DNA from 2 places in the Acidovorax sp. FHTAMBA genome. Region 2 is predicted to be linked to the other one. Evidence: riboswitches for the same ligand, from Rfam matches in the RefSeq annotation. Region 2 holds a riboswitch; the other holds the start of a gene.
What was found. Region 2 has a riboswitch for cobalamin ahead of AAFF19_RS21220 (energy-coupling factor ABC transporter permease). Riboswitches for the same ligand answer to the same signal wherever they lie in the genome.
Positions count from the first base shown of each region.

Region 1: linked by a shared signal. The riboswitch ahead of bluB (5,6-dimethylbenzimidazole synthase) and the one ahead of AAFF19_RS21220 (energy-coupling factor ABC transporter permease) in region 2 are both predicted to bind cobalamin.

Region 1 is NZ_CP152407.1:2,169,517-2,177,432, reverse strand. It holds gene cobT (nicotinate-nucleotide--dimethylbenzimidazole phosphoribosyltransferase) at 1-389, opposite strand, end outside; gene bluB (5,6-dimethylbenzimidazole synthase) at 484-1,245, opposite strand; cobalamin riboswitch at 1,290-1,484, opposite strand; gene AAFF19_RS10225 (bile acid:sodium symporter) at 1,521-2,432, opposite strand; gene AAFF19_RS10220 (AMP-binding protein) at 2,469-4,217, opposite strand; gene AAFF19_RS10215 (cobyric acid synthase) at 4,660-6,126, opposite strand; gene AAFF19_RS10210 (DUF3037 domain-containing protein) at 6,162-6,554, opposite strand; gene AAFF19_RS10205 (HipA family kinase) at 6,541-7,335, opposite strand; gene AAFF19_RS10200 (aminotransferase class I/II-fold pyridoxal phosphate-dependent enzyme) at 7,332-7,916, opposite strand, start outside.
Region 2 is NZ_CP152407.1:4,544,889-4,552,804, forward strand. It holds gene AAFF19_RS21200 (IS91 family transposase) at 1-1,146, shown strand, start outside; gene AAFF19_RS21205 (AzlD domain-containing protein) at 1,653-1,961, opposite strand; gene AAFF19_RS21210 (AzlC family ABC transporter permease) at 1,951-2,673, opposite strand; gene AAFF19_RS21215 (LysR substrate-binding domain-containing protein) at 2,762-3,625, shown strand; cobalamin riboswitch at 3,799-4,040, shown strand; gene AAFF19_RS21220 (energy-coupling factor ABC transporter permease) at 4,270-4,947, shown strand; gene cobM (precorrin-4 C(11)-methyltransferase) at 4,961-5,743, shown strand; gene AAFF19_RS21230 (sirohydrochlorin chelatase) at 5,740-6,630, shown strand; gene AAFF19_RS21235 (precorrin-8X methylmutase) at 6,627-7,307, shown strand; gene AAFF19_RS21240 (cobalt-precorrin-5B (C(1))-methyltransferase) at 7,308-7,916, shown strand, end outside.

The DNA.
Region 1 (7,916 bases), 2.4 Mb from region 2:
AGACGCGGCTGGCCAGCTGCTGTCTCGCGCTGGGCGATGTCGCGCGCCACGCCGCAGTCCACTACCGTGAGCGCCAGGCCGTGCTGGCGCGCCAGCACGCTCACGGCGGCGCCGCCGACGAGGAAGTTCTCCACCATCTGCCAGGTCACGTCGCTCGGGAAGGCCGACACGCCGCGCGCGGCCAGGCCGTGGTCGCCGGCGAAGACGACCATCTGCGGCTGCTGTAACTCGGGCGATGCAGTGCCCTGGATCTGGCCCAGGCGCAGCGCAAGCTGCTCCAGGCGGCCCAGTGAGCCGAGAGGTTTGGTCTTGTGGTCCAGCTTGTGCTGCAGGGCCTGGGTGAGCTGCGGGTCGGCGATGTCGGCAATCAGGGGCAGGCGGGTATTCATGGCGTGTTCAACTTTCAATCAGGTGGAGCGCGGACCGCACACGCAGGCCGCGCGATCAATGGCAGTGCGCGCGGGTCGGCGCATGGTGGCAGGGTCAGGCGGTGGCTTCGCACCCGCGCCGGGCGGCGGCCTGGTCGCGCCGCAGGTGGGCGATGAGCGGCTGCTGGTCGTCGCGCTGGCCCCATTGGTCGAAATACACGAGGTCTTCCATGGGCAGGCGCGGCAGCCAGCCGGCAGTTTCCAGTTCGGGCTTGGCGTGAAAGTGGCTCACGTAGCCCACGCACAGGTAGGCGATGGGGGTGATGCCCTTGGGAATGCCCAACGCCGCTTGCAGGTCGGCCTGGTGGAAGATGCTGACCCAGCCCACGCCCAACCCTTCCGCGCGCGCAGCCAGCCACAGGTTTTGCACAGCGCAAACGCTGCTGTACAGGTCCATGGTTTTCATGTGGGTGCGCCCCACCACCACGGGGCCGGTGCGCTCGCGGTCGCAGGTGATGCACAGGCCAACGGGCGCCTCGACGATGCCTTCGAGCTTGAGCTTTTGGTACACGGCACGCTTATCGCCCTCGAACATGTCAGCCGCTTCGGCATGGGCCTTGGCAAAGGCACCCTGCACGCGGCGCTTGGTGTCTGGAGAACGCACCACGAGGAAGTTCCAGGGCTGCATGAAGCCCACAGAGGGCGCATGGTGCGCGGCGGTGAGGATGCGGCTCAGAACCTCGTCAGGCACGGGTGTGGGCAGAAACTGCCCGCGCACATCGCGGCGTGAAAAGATGGCGTGGTAGATGGCGTCGCGCGCTTCTTGCGTGAAGGCGTGCGCGCTGGGCGTGGCTTGCGCCACTGCGCTGGTATTCATGGCAGTCCCCTGTGCGTGAATAGGTGGCGCGCTGCCGGGCCTTGCAGCGCGTTGGATATTCAGGCCGGTCTTCTGGCTTGGAGTCTTCTGGCCCCTGCGCCTTCCCGGCCTTGGCGGCCAGTGGCATTGAGCAGGGGTCATCATCCTTACAGCGTTGGGCACGCGGCGGATTTGCACCGCCTTCCCGATTCTCCCGTTGCCGCCAAGCGGCATTGGGCACCTGAAGCCGCGAATGGTAGCAGCCCGGTGCGCCCCATCCATTCAAGGACTGGATCTCAGCTGGCCAGCACCGAGCCGTCCTTGGCACGGTCGCGGGCCAGTGCTTCGGCCATGCTCTTGCGGCGAAAAAACACTGTCACGATGCTGGAGGTGATCACGATGAACAGCGAGTACAGCACCGGAATCAACAGCACCTCCTGCTGCATGGGGCCGGTAAAAGTGAGAGTCACGATCAGCACAGCCAGCGGGCCGTTCTGGATGCCGGTCTCCAGCGCGATGGTGCGGCTGCGGTTGGGGTCCTGCTTGAGCAGCCGGGCCAGCCCAAAACCCAGTGCGATGCCAAAGATGCCCAGACCGATGGCGGCAAAGAACACGTACCACGGCGTGCCGGCCAGCAGCATGTGGTTGCGTGGAATCCAGGTGAACACCAGGAACAGGATCACCGCCACCCCCAGCATGCCACCCAGCAGTTCAATGGTGGCGCCGATGTTGGGGTTGAGCTTGCGCAGCACCATGCCAAGGACGGTGGGCACCAGCAGCACAAACAGCACCTGTGCCACGTTGCCTGCCGGAATCTTGAAATCGCCGCTCAGCCCGGCCAGCTGCGAGTAAAACTCCAGCAGCGCGGGCACCATGCCCAGCGCGATCAGCGACGACACCGAGGTCATCATGATTGACAGCGCCAGCACCGCCTTGCTGAAGTAGGTAAAGATGTTGGAGGTGGTGCCGCCCGGCATGCACGCCATGAGGATCAGCCCGACCGTCAGGCCTTGCGAGAGGCCCAGCGCCTTCGCCAGCACAAAGCCCAGCAGCGGCATGATGCCGTACTGGCACAAAAGGCCCACCATCACCCCCTTGGGCTTGCGAAAGGCGATGCGAAAGTCGCGCCAGGTCAGTGATGCGCCCATGCCGAGCATGATGACGATCATCATGATGCCCAGCAGCTTGGTCTCGAATTCGGAGATCATCTTGAAGTACTCGTTCTCAGGGTGGAGGGGTGGGGCTCAACCCCGGTTCAGCTCTTCGGCCACCGCCCTGCGCAGGTCCTTGCGCAGCACCTTGCCGACGGGGCTCTTGGGCAGTTCATCGCGCACCACCACCAGCTTGGGCACCTTGTAGGCCGCCAGGTGCTGCTTGCAGTGGGCGATCACGTCGGCGGGCATCACTTCCTTGGCGTGGTCCGGGTTTTGCACCACATACGCGCGCACCGCTTCGCCCGTCTTGGCGTCGGGCACACCGATCACGGCGACCTCCAGCACATGGTCCATGTCCGCAATCACGTCCTCCACCTCGTTGGGGTACACGTTGAAGCCCGACACCAGAATCATGTCCTTCTTGCGGTCCACGATGCGCATGAAGCCGTGCTCGTCCATCACGGCCACATCGCCCGTGGCGAACCAGCCGTTGTTCATGACCTTGGCGGTTTCTTCTTCGGCGTTCCAGTAGCCCTTCATGACCTGCGGGCCACGCACCCAGATCTCGCCGGGTGCTCCCGGCGCGGCATCCTGCCCCTGGTCGTCCACCAGGCGCACGTCGGTGCCCGGGGCGGGAATGCCGATGCTGCCGTCGCGCGGCGTGCCGGTCAGCGGGTTGAAGCTCACCACCGGCGCGGTCTCGGTCAGGCCATAGCCCTCGGCAATCGGCGTCTTGGTCAACTCGCGCCAGCGCTGCGCCACCACGGTGTGCAGCGCAGTGCCGCCAGAGATGGACGCCTTGAGCGTCTTGGGCGGGTAGGCCACGAACCACTCTTCGTTGAGCAGGCCGTTGAACAGGGTGTTGACTCCCGTCATCCATGTGATGGGGAAGTTCTCCATGGCGCGCTGCAGGTTCTGCACTGGCCGGGGGTTGGGGATCAGCACGTTATGCCCGCCAATCGACAGAAAGCCCAGCAGATTGGCCGTGAAGGCAAAGATGTGATACAGCGGCAGGGCCGTCAGCACGCATTCCTCGCCCATGGCCATGTGGGTCTGGCCCATGGCGCGGGTCTGCTGGATGTTGTTCAGCAAATTGTCGTGCGTCAGCATCGCGCCCTTGCTCACGCCGGTGGTTCCACCGGTGTACTGCAGCAGCGCCAGGTCATGGCGGCCCACGGTTTCCCAGTAGGTGCGGGCGGGCGTCTTGGCCAGCGTGGCGCGCCCCTGGGTCAATGCATCCTTCAGCCGCACATGGGGCACCGAAACCTGCGGCAGCACCCGGCTCCAGTAGCGTTGCACCCCGCGCACAACGGCGCCAGGCACGGCGGGGAAGAACTCCGAAACTGCCGCCAGCACCACCTTCTCGATCCCGGTCTTGGCCAGCACCGCCGGCAGCTTGTCGGCGAACATGTCCACCATCACCAGCACCCTGGCGCCGGCGTTGTTGAACTGGTGGATCATTTCCGTCTCGGTATAGAGCGGGTTGGTGTTCACCAGCACACAGCCAGCCTTGAACACCCCCAGTGCCGCCACCGGGTAACCCAGGCTGTTGGGCATTTGCACGGCCACGCGGTCGCCCGCCTTCAGGCCCGCCACGGCACGCAGGTACCCGGCAAACGCGTCGGAAAGTTCGTCCACCTGCTCAAAACTCAGACGGCCATTCATGCCGTTGGGCACCACGCAACTGAAGGCGGCCTTCACCTTGCTCTGCGCCTGCCACTTCTTGCAGCATTCGTGGGTCAGTTCGGCCAGGTTGCGGTGGGGCATCGACTCCAGTTCCGGGGCAATGCCCACCTGCTGGTACGACGGGTGCCAGGGCCTTACAGGCAATTCGGTCATGGAATGCTTCGCAGAAGGGTTGAAAAATCGAACGGTCGTTCGGAACTGGCGGATGTTAGCCAAGCCCGGCCCGGATTTCTGGACTCAGTTCTCAGTTTTACGCCGGGGTTTTCCCGCTTGTGGCGAACGCGCGCATGGCCGGTCGCGGGCATGCGACCTGGGCTTCCCTGAGGCCCGCCAGGTGGGGGAGAGCCCCACCCGCGCCCGTTACCAACGGCGGTTGAGCGCGCCCGAATCGACAACCCGGGTGACGATGCCCCTGCGGGCTGTTGGGCTACCGATCACCCTGGTGTCGATGAATGGCGGCAGACGTGTCGGCGTCAACGCGGGGTGCGCAATTGCTTCAGTTTTGATAGCTGCTGGCGCTTGATGGATAAGCGCTAGAGGCTATTTTCATATGAATTTCATGCGCCGTGCCCCCAGGAGAGTGCCATCGCGGGGCTTACTCGGCGTCAGCTTGCGCGACAAGGGCGTCCAGCACACCGGGTTCGAAGTGCCGGGCAACGCCATCGGCCAGCCCATCAAATACAGCCTCCAGTGTGGGCGCATGGGCACCAAAAAGGGCTTTCAAAACAGCAGCGTCTTCCAGCAAACCGTGCAGGTACACGCCCAGCACGTTGCCCGCCGGGTTTTGCCAGGCGATGCCGGGGATGACCTCGCGCGCCACATCGCCCTTGGCAGCCATGGCCGGGTGCTGGGCTGTCTGGCCGTGGTGGATTTCGTAGCCGGTGACCGCTACCCCTGCCAATGCCGCCCACGCCCCCTGCACCGCACCCAACTGCGCCTGGGCGCGCCGCACGGTCTTGGCCACCTCGAAGGTGGTGACCAGGGGCAGCAGGCCCAGGCCCGGCGCATTGCCATCGATGCCTGCGGTGTCGATCAACGCCTCGCCCAGCATCTGCAGGCCGCCGCACACGCCCAGCACCGTGCCACCCTGCCCCGCGTGCTGCGCTATGGCCTGATCCAGGCCCTGTGCGCGCAGCCAGGCCAGGTCGGCGGCGGTGGACTTGGAGCCGGGCAGCACCACCCAGTCGGAGGGCGTCAGCCCGCCCAGGTCTGCCGGGCTGCGCGCCCACAGCAGACGTACGCCGGGCACGTTCTTCAGGGACTGGAACTCGTCGACGTTGCTGATGCGCGGGTAGGCCACCACGGCCACCGTGGTGTGCACGGCGCCCGCTGACAACGTGCGGTCATCAAATACGCCGTCTTCTTCGGGCAGACCGTGGCGCCACTGCATCGGTATGGTGGCCACCGTGGGCACGCCGGTCAGGTCTTGCAGCATCTGCGGCGCAGGGGCCAGCAGGCTGGCGTCGCCGCGAAACTTGTTGAGCACAAAGCCATGGATCAGCGCACGCTCGTCCTCGGGCAAGAGCGCCCAGGTGCCGTACAGGTGGGCAAACGCACCGCCCCGGTCGATGTCGGTCACCAGCAGGCAGCGTGCATCGGCATGGCGGGCCACGCGCATGTTGACGATGTCGCTGGCGTGCAGGTTGATCTCTGCAGGCGAACCTGCGCCCTCGATCACCACCACGTCGTTCTCGGCACGCAGTGCATCCAGTGCTGCAGCGATCTGCGGCCACACCTTTTCGCTGCGGCCGCGCCAGGGCATGGCCGTGAGCTCGGCACTCACCTGCCCCATCAGCACCACCTGGCTGTGCGTGTCGGCCTCGGGCTTGAGCAGCAGCGGGTTCATGCGCACTTCGGGCTCGGCGCGGGCCGCGAGAGCCTGGAAATACTGGGCACTGCCGATTTCGCCCATCACGCCAGCGGGGCCAGGCACCACACGCGCGTTGTTGCTCATGTTCTGCGCCTTGAACGGCGCCACCTTGAGGCCCAGGTTGCTGTAGTAGCGGCACAGCGCGGTGGTGAGCCAGCTTTTGCCCGCGCCGCTGGTGGTGCCCAGCACCATCACGCAGCGGGCTCGGTTGGAAGAGGTGGTGGAAGTCAAGGCAGAGGGCGGACCATGCGGTCCATGATGTGTTCGAGTGCCGCCGCCGCATCGGTGCAGCGGCCGGTGTGCACGGGGGATGTCTGGATGATGGCGCTGCGCTTGGCGGTGAGCCAGTGAAAGCGCTGGCGGTACGGCAGGCGGGCGATGGGGCCACAGCCTTCGTCGCCCGCACAGATGGCCACGATGGCGGCCAGATGGCGGCGCACGGTGTCGATGTCGGCGTGCGGGTCCATGGCCAGCAGGCGCGCTTCATCGAGCGCGATGGCAGCCTGGAGAAAGCCGGTGCGCTGGCACGACAGGATCACGCCGGCGTTGATGAACTCTTCGCGCTCCACGCGCGGTACCACGCGCACGATGGCGTAGTCGTACACCTCAGGCGCGTGCATCGACGGCCTCCTTCAGCGCATTCACCCAGGTCGTGCGCCCGGCAATGCGCGCGCAGAAGTAGTCCACATAGGCTCGGCGGTGGGTAGCGGCTGCGGTCAGCAGGCCTTCTTCGTGGTCGGCACCGGCCAGCACCAAAAACTCGTCGGGCACCTCGGCCAAAATGCCGGTCACCACCTCGGGCGTGAGGCGCGCGGCCAGCTCGGCATCCACCTGCGCGAGCAGCGTGGCCCGGGCCAGCAGCACATGGTCGGCAATGGGCGCAAAGGGCTTGGCGGGCAGGGCCACCGTGCCGTTCCAGGCGTGGTGAAAGGTCAGCGCCGCACCATGGTCGATGAGCCAGGGCTGGCGGTGCCACATGAGCAGATTGGTGTTGCGCGCGGTGCGGTCCACATTGCCCACCAAGGCATCGAACCACACGAGGCGTGAGGCAAAATCATCGGACACCACATCCACCGCCGGGTCGAAATTGAGCGCGCCCGACAGGTAGTCCAGCCCCACGTTCAGGCCGCCGCTGGCGCGCACCAGGTCCTGGATCTCGGGGTCGGGCTCGGTCTGCGCCAGCGCGGGGTCGAGCTGGGCCAGCACGATCTCGGGCACGGGTAGGCCCAGCGCACGGGCGATACCGCCCGCGATCATCTCGGCCAGCAGTGCGCGCACGCCCTGCCCTGCGCCACGGAACTTGAGCACGTAGGTGCCCAGGTCGTCGCCCTCAACGATGGCGGGCATGGAGCCACCTTCACGCAGCGGCGTGACGTAGCGATTGACGGTGATGGTTCTCACGAGGTCTCCCCTGAACCGCTTGAAACTCTGTGCGGGATGGTACGGCCCGGCAGCGCCTGCCATGCGGCCTGCAGCGCATCTTGAGCAGCAGGCGCCAGCACCCCCAGGCGCACGGTGCCGGGCAGGCCGAACGATGTCGCATCCCGCAGCTTGATGCCGCTGGCGCGCAGCGCGGCCAGGTCGCTTTGCAGCCTGGCTGTGGCGGGCTGCGCGCAAAAATAGTTGGCCAGGCTGCCGGCGTGCAAGGCCCAGCCCAGGTCGGTGCACAGGGCCTGCTGGCGCGCCTTCCAGGCGCCCAGAGTGCGCAGGCTGCGCACCAGCCACTGCTGCACGGTGGCTTGCGTCCACGCCTGCAGCAGTGCCACACCGTGGGCGCCCACAGGCCAGGAAGGGGCCAGGGCCGTCAGCCCCTGCGCCTGCTCTTCACAGTCTGGCGGCGCAATCGCATAGGCGGCACGTACGCCCGTCAGCCCCAGGGCCTTGTTGGGCGTCCAGAGCTGCCAGCAGGCCGATGGCATGAGCGGCGACGGCGCGCCAGCCCATGCGCCCTCCGCGCCGAGCCGCAGGGGGACATACGCGCA
Region 2 (7,916 bases):
GCCTGGCGTGACAGCCAGCGCGGTCACTTGAGCCTGTCTCAGCTCAAGGTCATGTCGGCGATTGAGCAGTGCCGCACAGCGGCACTGGGGGGACATGTGTTGCGCTGCGATAGCTGCGCCACCGAGCTGGTCTCCTACAACTCCTGCCGCAACCGACACTGCCCCAAGTGCCAAAGCGCTGCAGCCAAGCGCTGGCTCGATGCCCGCCAGGCTGATCTGCTGCCCGTGGAGTATTACCACGTGGTCTTCACGCTTCCCGCGCCCATTGCAGATCTGGCGTACCAGAACAAGGTAGGACTCTATGGGTTGTTGTTTGATGTCGCCGCCGAGGTGCTACAGACCATCGCTGCTGACCGCAAGCATTTGGGTGCACGCATCGGTGCCACGCTGGTGCTGCATACCTGGGGTTCTGCACTGACGCATCACCCGCATGTACATGGCATCGTGCCAGGCGGTGGACTGGCTCCTGACGGCAAGTCCTGGGTGGCTTGCCGATCGGGCTTCTTTCTGCCGGTGCGCGTGCTGTCCAGGTTGATGCGACGGCGCTTCATCGAAGAGCTGTTGCGCCTGCACCAGGCGGGGCGGCTGAGGTTCTTCGGCGAACTGGCGGCGCTGGCTGATGGTGCCTGCTTCAGCCAGTGGCTGGCTCCGATGCGCCAATGCGAGTGGGTGGTCTATGCCAAGAGGCCGTTTGCCGGCCCCCAGGCGGTGCTGGCCTACCTGTCTCGCTACACGCACCGGGTGGCTATCACGAGCAGCCGGCTTGTTGCGATGGATGAGCGCGGGGTAATTTTTAAATGGAAGGACTACCGTGCCAAGGGGAGCACGCGCCACAAGACCATGACGCTGGCGCCCCAGGAGTTCATGCGCAGATTCCTGCTGCATGTGCTGCCCAGCGGTTTCCATCGCATCCGCCACTATGGCTTGCTGGCCAATGGCAACCGCAGGGAATGCCTTGCGCTGGCGCGCCAGTTGTTGGGCGCCGCTCCCGGGCAAGCCGCAGTCCCATCGGGCAACGACGGGCAAGACGATGGGTCGTCCAGCGCAGCGCCACCAGTCTTTGTCTGCAGGCACTGCGGCCACGCGATGGTCATCGTGCAAAGTTGGATGAACGGGCAGGCCATTCGGGCGCCACCTCCATCATGAACAGTCCCCTGAACCACCACTTGTCTTGGATGTCGATGCGATTGGGTCCGTCGGCGGGGTTGGTGCATGCCCGGCGCTGGAAATGGCGGTCCAGAACGCATGCCGCCCCCTGTGAAGGGTGCAACACCGCAGTTGCGCCAGGCCCCACCCACACACAATGGCACACTGGCGCCGCTTGCCTGCAGGTCTTGGTCGTCAAGCCGCTGCCCAAATCCCCATAGCGTTTGCGCCCTGAACACCTGCGTTGGCGTTCTCCGCGGTTTCCTCCCCCGAGGCTTGTGCGACACCTGCCCTCAGGTCGGGGGCGCTTGTCGCTCGGGGGGTGTTCCGGGCAGGTATCCCACAACCCTAAACAGTTGCTGCCGCTCGCTTGGTAGGCAATGAAAGACTGCTACCTGCGTGGAAACAGGCATTGGCTCAATCCGATCTGCGTTCTCCCCAGACTGAAATCTGCCTAACGGAGGTTTCCCGCGCTTCGTCTTCTGGAATTGAGTTGATTGTCCGAATCACCACTGCCTGAACACCGCCGCCGCCACGATACCAGCTGCGATCGCGGGCAATGGCTTCTTGAACACCAGCATCACCAGCGCCGTGGTAGCCAGCGCCATACGGGCGCCGCCGTCGCCATTCACCGCGAGTGGCGCGAGCAGGGCTACCAGCACCGAGCCCGACATGGCGGCGATGAAGCGCCGCACACGCGGGCCGATAGGTACGAAGGCCATGACGTAGACGCCGCCCCAGCGCGTGGCCAAGGTCACCAGCGTCATCACGGCCACGATCAGCAGCGTGCCCCCGCCCAGGGTTTCAACGCTCATCGCCACGCTCCATCCACAACAGGCCCAGCAGACCGCCGGCCAACGCGCCGGTCACCACGTGGCTGTTCTCGGGCAGCCAGCGGTGCGCGGCCAGCGACGCGCAGGCCGCCACCGCCCAGATGGCGAGCAGGCGCGGGTTCTTCTGACCGCCCACTGCCATGGCCAGAAGAAAACAGCCCATCACCATGTCCAGGCCCCAGCGCCGCGCGTCGACGATCAGGTCGCCCACCTGCGTGCCCAGCCAGGTACCCAGCACCCAGAACACCCAAAGCGCCAGGCCACCGCCCAGCAACAGACCCAAGCCGGGCTGGCCGCGGCCAAACGCCTGCATGCTCAGCGCCCAGTTGGCATCGGACGCCAGCACCATTACGCCGTAGCGCCGTGTGGTTGGCAGCTGGCGCAGCCAGGGGTAAAGCGTGGCGCCCATCAGAAGGTGGCGCGCGTTGATGGCGAACACCGTCAGCACCAACGCCAGCATCGGCACCTGTTGCCCCCACAGATCCAGCACCGCAAACTGCGCCGCGCCGGCAAACACCAGGGTGCTCATACCCACCGCCGAGGCGGCGCTCAGCCCGTGTTGCAGGGCCGCTAGACCAAAGGCGGCGCCGAACACTGCCACGAAGGCGCCGATGGGCACCATCTGCCGGAAACCCGTCCACACCAACTGGCGGGTGAGGGCGCTTTGCCCGAGAAAGTTGTCGTGCGTGGTCATGTACGTGACTGTGCGGTGTTTTTGGCTCTCCGAAAAGCGCAAAATTCACATCGTTTCCATTCGATAAACGCATAGATGGAGCATTGACATGACCCCGCAGGACTTTCAACTCGACTGGCTCAAGTGTTTTGTGGCCGTGGTGGACACGGGCTCGCTCTCCAGCGCCGCGGGCGATGTGCACCGCTCACAGTCAGCCGTTAGCATGCAGCTCAAGAAGCTGGAAGACGCGGTGGGCCGACGCCTGCTGGAGCGCGGGCCGCGCAAGCTGGCGCTCACGCCCGACGGCCAGACCCTACTGGGCTACGCGCGGCGCATGTTGGATCTGCAGGCTGAGGCCCAGGCCGCGCTGCACGGCGAGGAACTGACTGGGCGGGTGCGCCTGGGTGTGCCAGACGACTACGCGGCGAAGTACCTCACACCGGTGCTCAAGCGCTTTGCGCCCAAGCACAGCGGCGTCGAGATCGAACTGCACTGCGAGCAGTCGCCCGCGCTGATTCCGCGTGTGGCACGTGGCGAACTGGACTTGGCCCTGGTCTCGCGCGATCACGCGCGCCGTGGGACCCTTCTGTTCCACGAGCCGATGGTGTGGGTGGGTTCGCCGCAGTTCGAGCTGTGGCGGCGCGACCCGCTGCCGATCGCGGTGTACGAAGAGGCCAGCCTCGCGCGGCGCGGCGCCATCCAGTCGCTGGCGCAGCAGGGGCGGCGCTACAAGGTGGTCTACAACAGCTCCAGCTTGGCCGGCCAGATCGCGGCGGTTGACAGCGGCCTGGCCGTGGCCGTGCTAACGCAGTGCAGCGCACCGCCGCACCTGATGGTGCTGGGCGCGGACCAGGGCCTGGGGCCGCTGATCCCAATGGAGGTGGCCGTCTACCGCAGCCGCGAGTCACGCGGCAACAAGGCGGTGGATGGGCTGTATGCGCTGTTGGTGAAGACCTTGCGTTTGGCTGGATGAAGAAATGGAGCGCACTTTGTAAGTCGGCTTTCTATCGACTGCGTAGCATGGCAGAGTCGACATGGCGGTCTGCTCCCAGCCTATACGAGCCTCTCGCCTGTGCTCCATGCTCCGATGCACGAGCTCTAGGATTGCAACGTTGCCGCTCAAACGCTCCGAGCAATTTTTGGGGGTATAGAATAAAAGCTGTTGGTGCTCGCGATGCTGTTCAGGCATCGCAGTTCAACGGGAAGCAGGAGGGCGAGTCCCACACGGACGAACCTAACCTGCGCTGCCCCCGCAACGGTAAGCAGACGGGTGGTCCAAGGCATTGCCAAGGCCCCCATTTCTCAAAGTTTCGCCACTGGGTCACACCGGGAAGGCTTTGAGAAACGTTCTGTCAGCCCGGATACCGGCCAACAAGGAGGCTGCGCCCCAAGCGCAGCCGCATTACCCAAACACCGTCGGGGAAGGCGGTGAGGGGTCTTCGCCGGTGTTCTCATGTCGTCCCTTCGCATTGCTTTGCGAGTCTGTGCCAGCGCCTGCGCGTGCGCTCGCCGGGGGCTGTCCGTTCGCCGACGGAACCTGTCCTCACCTCTCCCTTGGGTCTTTGCCGACTTTTTAACCGCGTTGTGTCCAACGCATCCAACCCAAGGAGTCACTTCATGCACATCGAACCAGGTCTGGTGGACGGGGCCAAGCTCGCCCTGAGCTACACCACGGCGGCCGCCTGCATCGGCTACACGGCCAAGCTGTCCGCGGACGCGATCAGAAAGGACGGCGCAGCGGCCCTGCTGTTACGGGCCGCGCTGGCCACGGCGCTGGTGTTCTGCTTTTTCGAGGTGCTGCCGCACCACCCGGTGGGCGTGTCCGAGGTGCACCTGATCCTGGGCACCACGCTGATGCTGCTGTTCGGCGCGGCACCCGCGGCCATCGGGCTGGCGGGTGGGTTGCTGATCCAGGGCCTGTTCTTTGCACCCTTCGACCTGCCGCAGTACGGTATGAACGTGACCACGCTGCTGGTGCCGCTGTTCGCCACCGCGGCGCTGGCTCGCCGCGTGATTCCCGACCAGATGGCCTATGTGGATCTGCGCTACGGCCAGGCCCTGAAGCTGTCGCTGGCCTACCAGGGCGGCATCGTGCTGTGGGTGGGTTTCTGGGCGCTCTACGGGCGTGGCCTGGGCGCCGAGAACCTGGTGAGCATCGGCAGCTTCGGCGCCGCCTACATGAGCGTGGTGCTGGCCGAGCCGCTGATCGATCTGGCCGTGCTCGCACTGGCCAAGACGCTGCGTGGCCTGCAGGGCAGCGCGGTGGTGGATCGCCGTCTGCACCAGGCCGCCTGACCGGGGGCACACCATGGGCCTCGGAACGGTCTGGTTTGTGGGGGCGGGTCCGGGCGACCCGGACCTGGTCACGGTCAAGGGGCGCGACCTGATCGCGCGCGCCGGGGCCATCCTGTTCGCCGGTTCGCTGGTGAACGAGGCGGCCACCCGCTGGGCACCGCCGGGTTGCCTGATCGCGGACAGCAAGGACATGACGCTGGAGCAGATGTCGGCCTGGCTGATCGCAAACGCGGCGCGCTGCGACACCGTGGTGCGCCTGCAAACCGGCGACCCGGCCCTCTACGGCACGCTCATCGAACTGGTGCAGCCGCTGGACGCCGCGGGCGTGCCGGTGGCGGTGGTGCCGGGCGTGTCTTCGGCCATGGCCTCGGCGGCGGCGGCGGTCGAGAGTTTCACCTTGCCCGAGGTCACGCAGACCACCATCTTCACGCGGGTGGAAGGCCGCACGCCCATGCCCGACGGCGAGGACCTCGCCGCGCTGGCGGCGCACCGCACGACCTTGTGCATCTTTCTGTCCATCACGCTGCTGCACAAGGTGGAAGCCGGCCTGCGCGCCGCCGGCTGGTCCGACGACGCGCCGGTGCTCGTGGTGCACAAGGCCAGCTGGCCCGGCGAAGAGCGCATCGTGCGCGGCACGCTGGCCACCATCAAACAACAGTGCCGCGACGCTGGCATCGTCAGCCAGGCCATGGTGATCGCCAGCCCCACGCTGGGCGCGCGCCACTGGCCCGAGCTGACCCGGTCCCGGCTCTACGACCCGGGCTTCACACACCGCTTCAGGAAAGCCACGACATGAATCACACCACGATCCTGCTGGTGGGCCACGGCTCGCGCGAGGACACCGGCAACCAGGAAATCCGCGTCTTCGTCGACCAGTGGCGCGCGCGCCAGCCGGCCTGGCGCATCGAGGTCTGCTTCATCGAATTTGCCGCGCCCTCGCTGCACGATGGCCTGCTGGCCGCGGCGCGGTCGTCGCGCCGCGTGCTGGTGCTGCCACTGATCCTGAATGCCGCCGGTCACGCCAAGATGGAGATTCCCGAGGCCATCGAGCACGCCCGCGAGCACGCACCCGGCGTCGAGTTCCTCTACGGCCCGCACCTGAGCGCCTGCGACCCCATCCTCGCCATCCTCAAGCGCCGCCTGCGCCAGGCCATGGCCACGCTGGACATGCCCGACCCCACCACCACCGGCGTGGTGCTGCTGGGCCGGGGCTCGTCCGACCGTGGCGCCAACGGCGACATGGCCAAGATGGCGCGCTGGCTTCAGGAAGAAAGCGACCACGAGCTGGTGGACCTGGCCTTCACCGGCATCACCTTTCCGCGGCTGGAGCGCGTGGTGCAGCGGCAGGTGCTGATCGGCCTGCGCCAAGTGGTGGTGCTGCCCTACTACCTCTACACCGGCACGCTGATGCAGCGCATCCACCGCCAGGTGGACCACCTGCGGGCGCAGTACCCGCAGATCCGCTTTGCCTGCGGCACGCACTTCGGGTTCGAGAAAGAAATCTTCGAACTGGTGGAGCAGCGCGTGCACGACCTGCTGGCCGGTGTGCCCGACAGCAAGCTGCCCTGCGACGGCTGCAGCTACCGCGAGCTCGCACACGACATGGGCCATGGGCACTCCCACGAGCACACGCACGCCCCGGTGCACGTGCACAGCCATGCGCACGAGGGTGCTGCCGCATGAGCACGGTCAACACCGTCACCGAGCAGCTCACCGCCGCCGGCCAGGCCATCGAGCACGACAGCTTCGCCATCATCGACGCCGAGGCCGGGCGGCACGCCTACTCGGCCGAGCAGTGGCCGATCGTGCGCCGCATGATCCACGCCAACGCCGACTTCGAGTTCAACGGCCTGACCGACTTCCACCCCGGCGCGGTGCGTGCGGGCGTGGCCGCGATGCTGCGCGGAGGCACCCCCGTGGTGGCCGATGTGGAGATGATCTGTTCGGGCCTGTCGCGGCCGCGCCTGGCGCACTTCGGCATGTCCACGCACCAGTTCATCAGCGACGCCGACGTGATTGCGCAGGCGCAGGCGCAGAACACCACCCGCGCCGTGCAGGCCATGCGCAAGGCACACCGCCTGGGCCTGCTGCAGGGCGCCGTCGTCGGCATCGGCAACGCGCCCACCGCGCTGATCGAACTCGTGCGGCTGATCATGGAGGACGGCGTGCGCCCGGCCCTGGTGGTGGGCATGCCGGTGGGTTTCGTGTCGGCCGCAGAGTCGAAAGACCTGATGGCGCAGATCGCCGACGTGCCCTGGATCGTCATCCGCGGCCGCAAGGGCGGCTCCACCCTGGTGGTCGCCGCCCTGCACGCGCTGCTGGCGCTGGCCGAGGCACAGCAACGCGCCGAGGGCGCCTGAATGGAAAGCACCACCCCGCGCGGTACACGAACCGGCTTCACCACCGGCGCCTGCGCGGCCGCGGCCGCCCGGGCCGCGGCGCAGGGGCTGGAAACCGGGCAGGTGCCCGACGCCATGGAGAGCCTGCTGCCCAACGGCCAGCGGGTGCGTTTTGACGTGCACGACAGGCGCTGCGATGCGCACAGCGCCCACGCCATGGTGGTGAAGTTCGCGGGCGACGACCCGGACTGCACCGACGGCGCGCACCTCACGGTGGACCTGCGCCTGCTGCCCGGCAAGGCAGGTGAGATCGCGTTCGTGGCCGGCGACGGCGTGGGCACGGTGACGCTGCCTGGCCTCGGGCTGGCGGTGGGCGGTCCGGCCATCAATCCGGTGCCGCGCCAGAACATCGCCGACAACCTGCGCGAGGCCGCGCCGAGGCTACTCACACAGCACGGGCTGGAGGTCACCGTGAGCGTGCCCGGCGGCCAGGAGATGGCGAAGAAGACCACCAACGCGCGGCTGGGCATCCTGGGCGGCATCAGCATCCTGGGCACCACCGGCATCGTCAAACCCTATTCCACCGCCGCCTGGCGGGCCAGCGTGGTGCAGGGCATCCAGGTGGCGGCC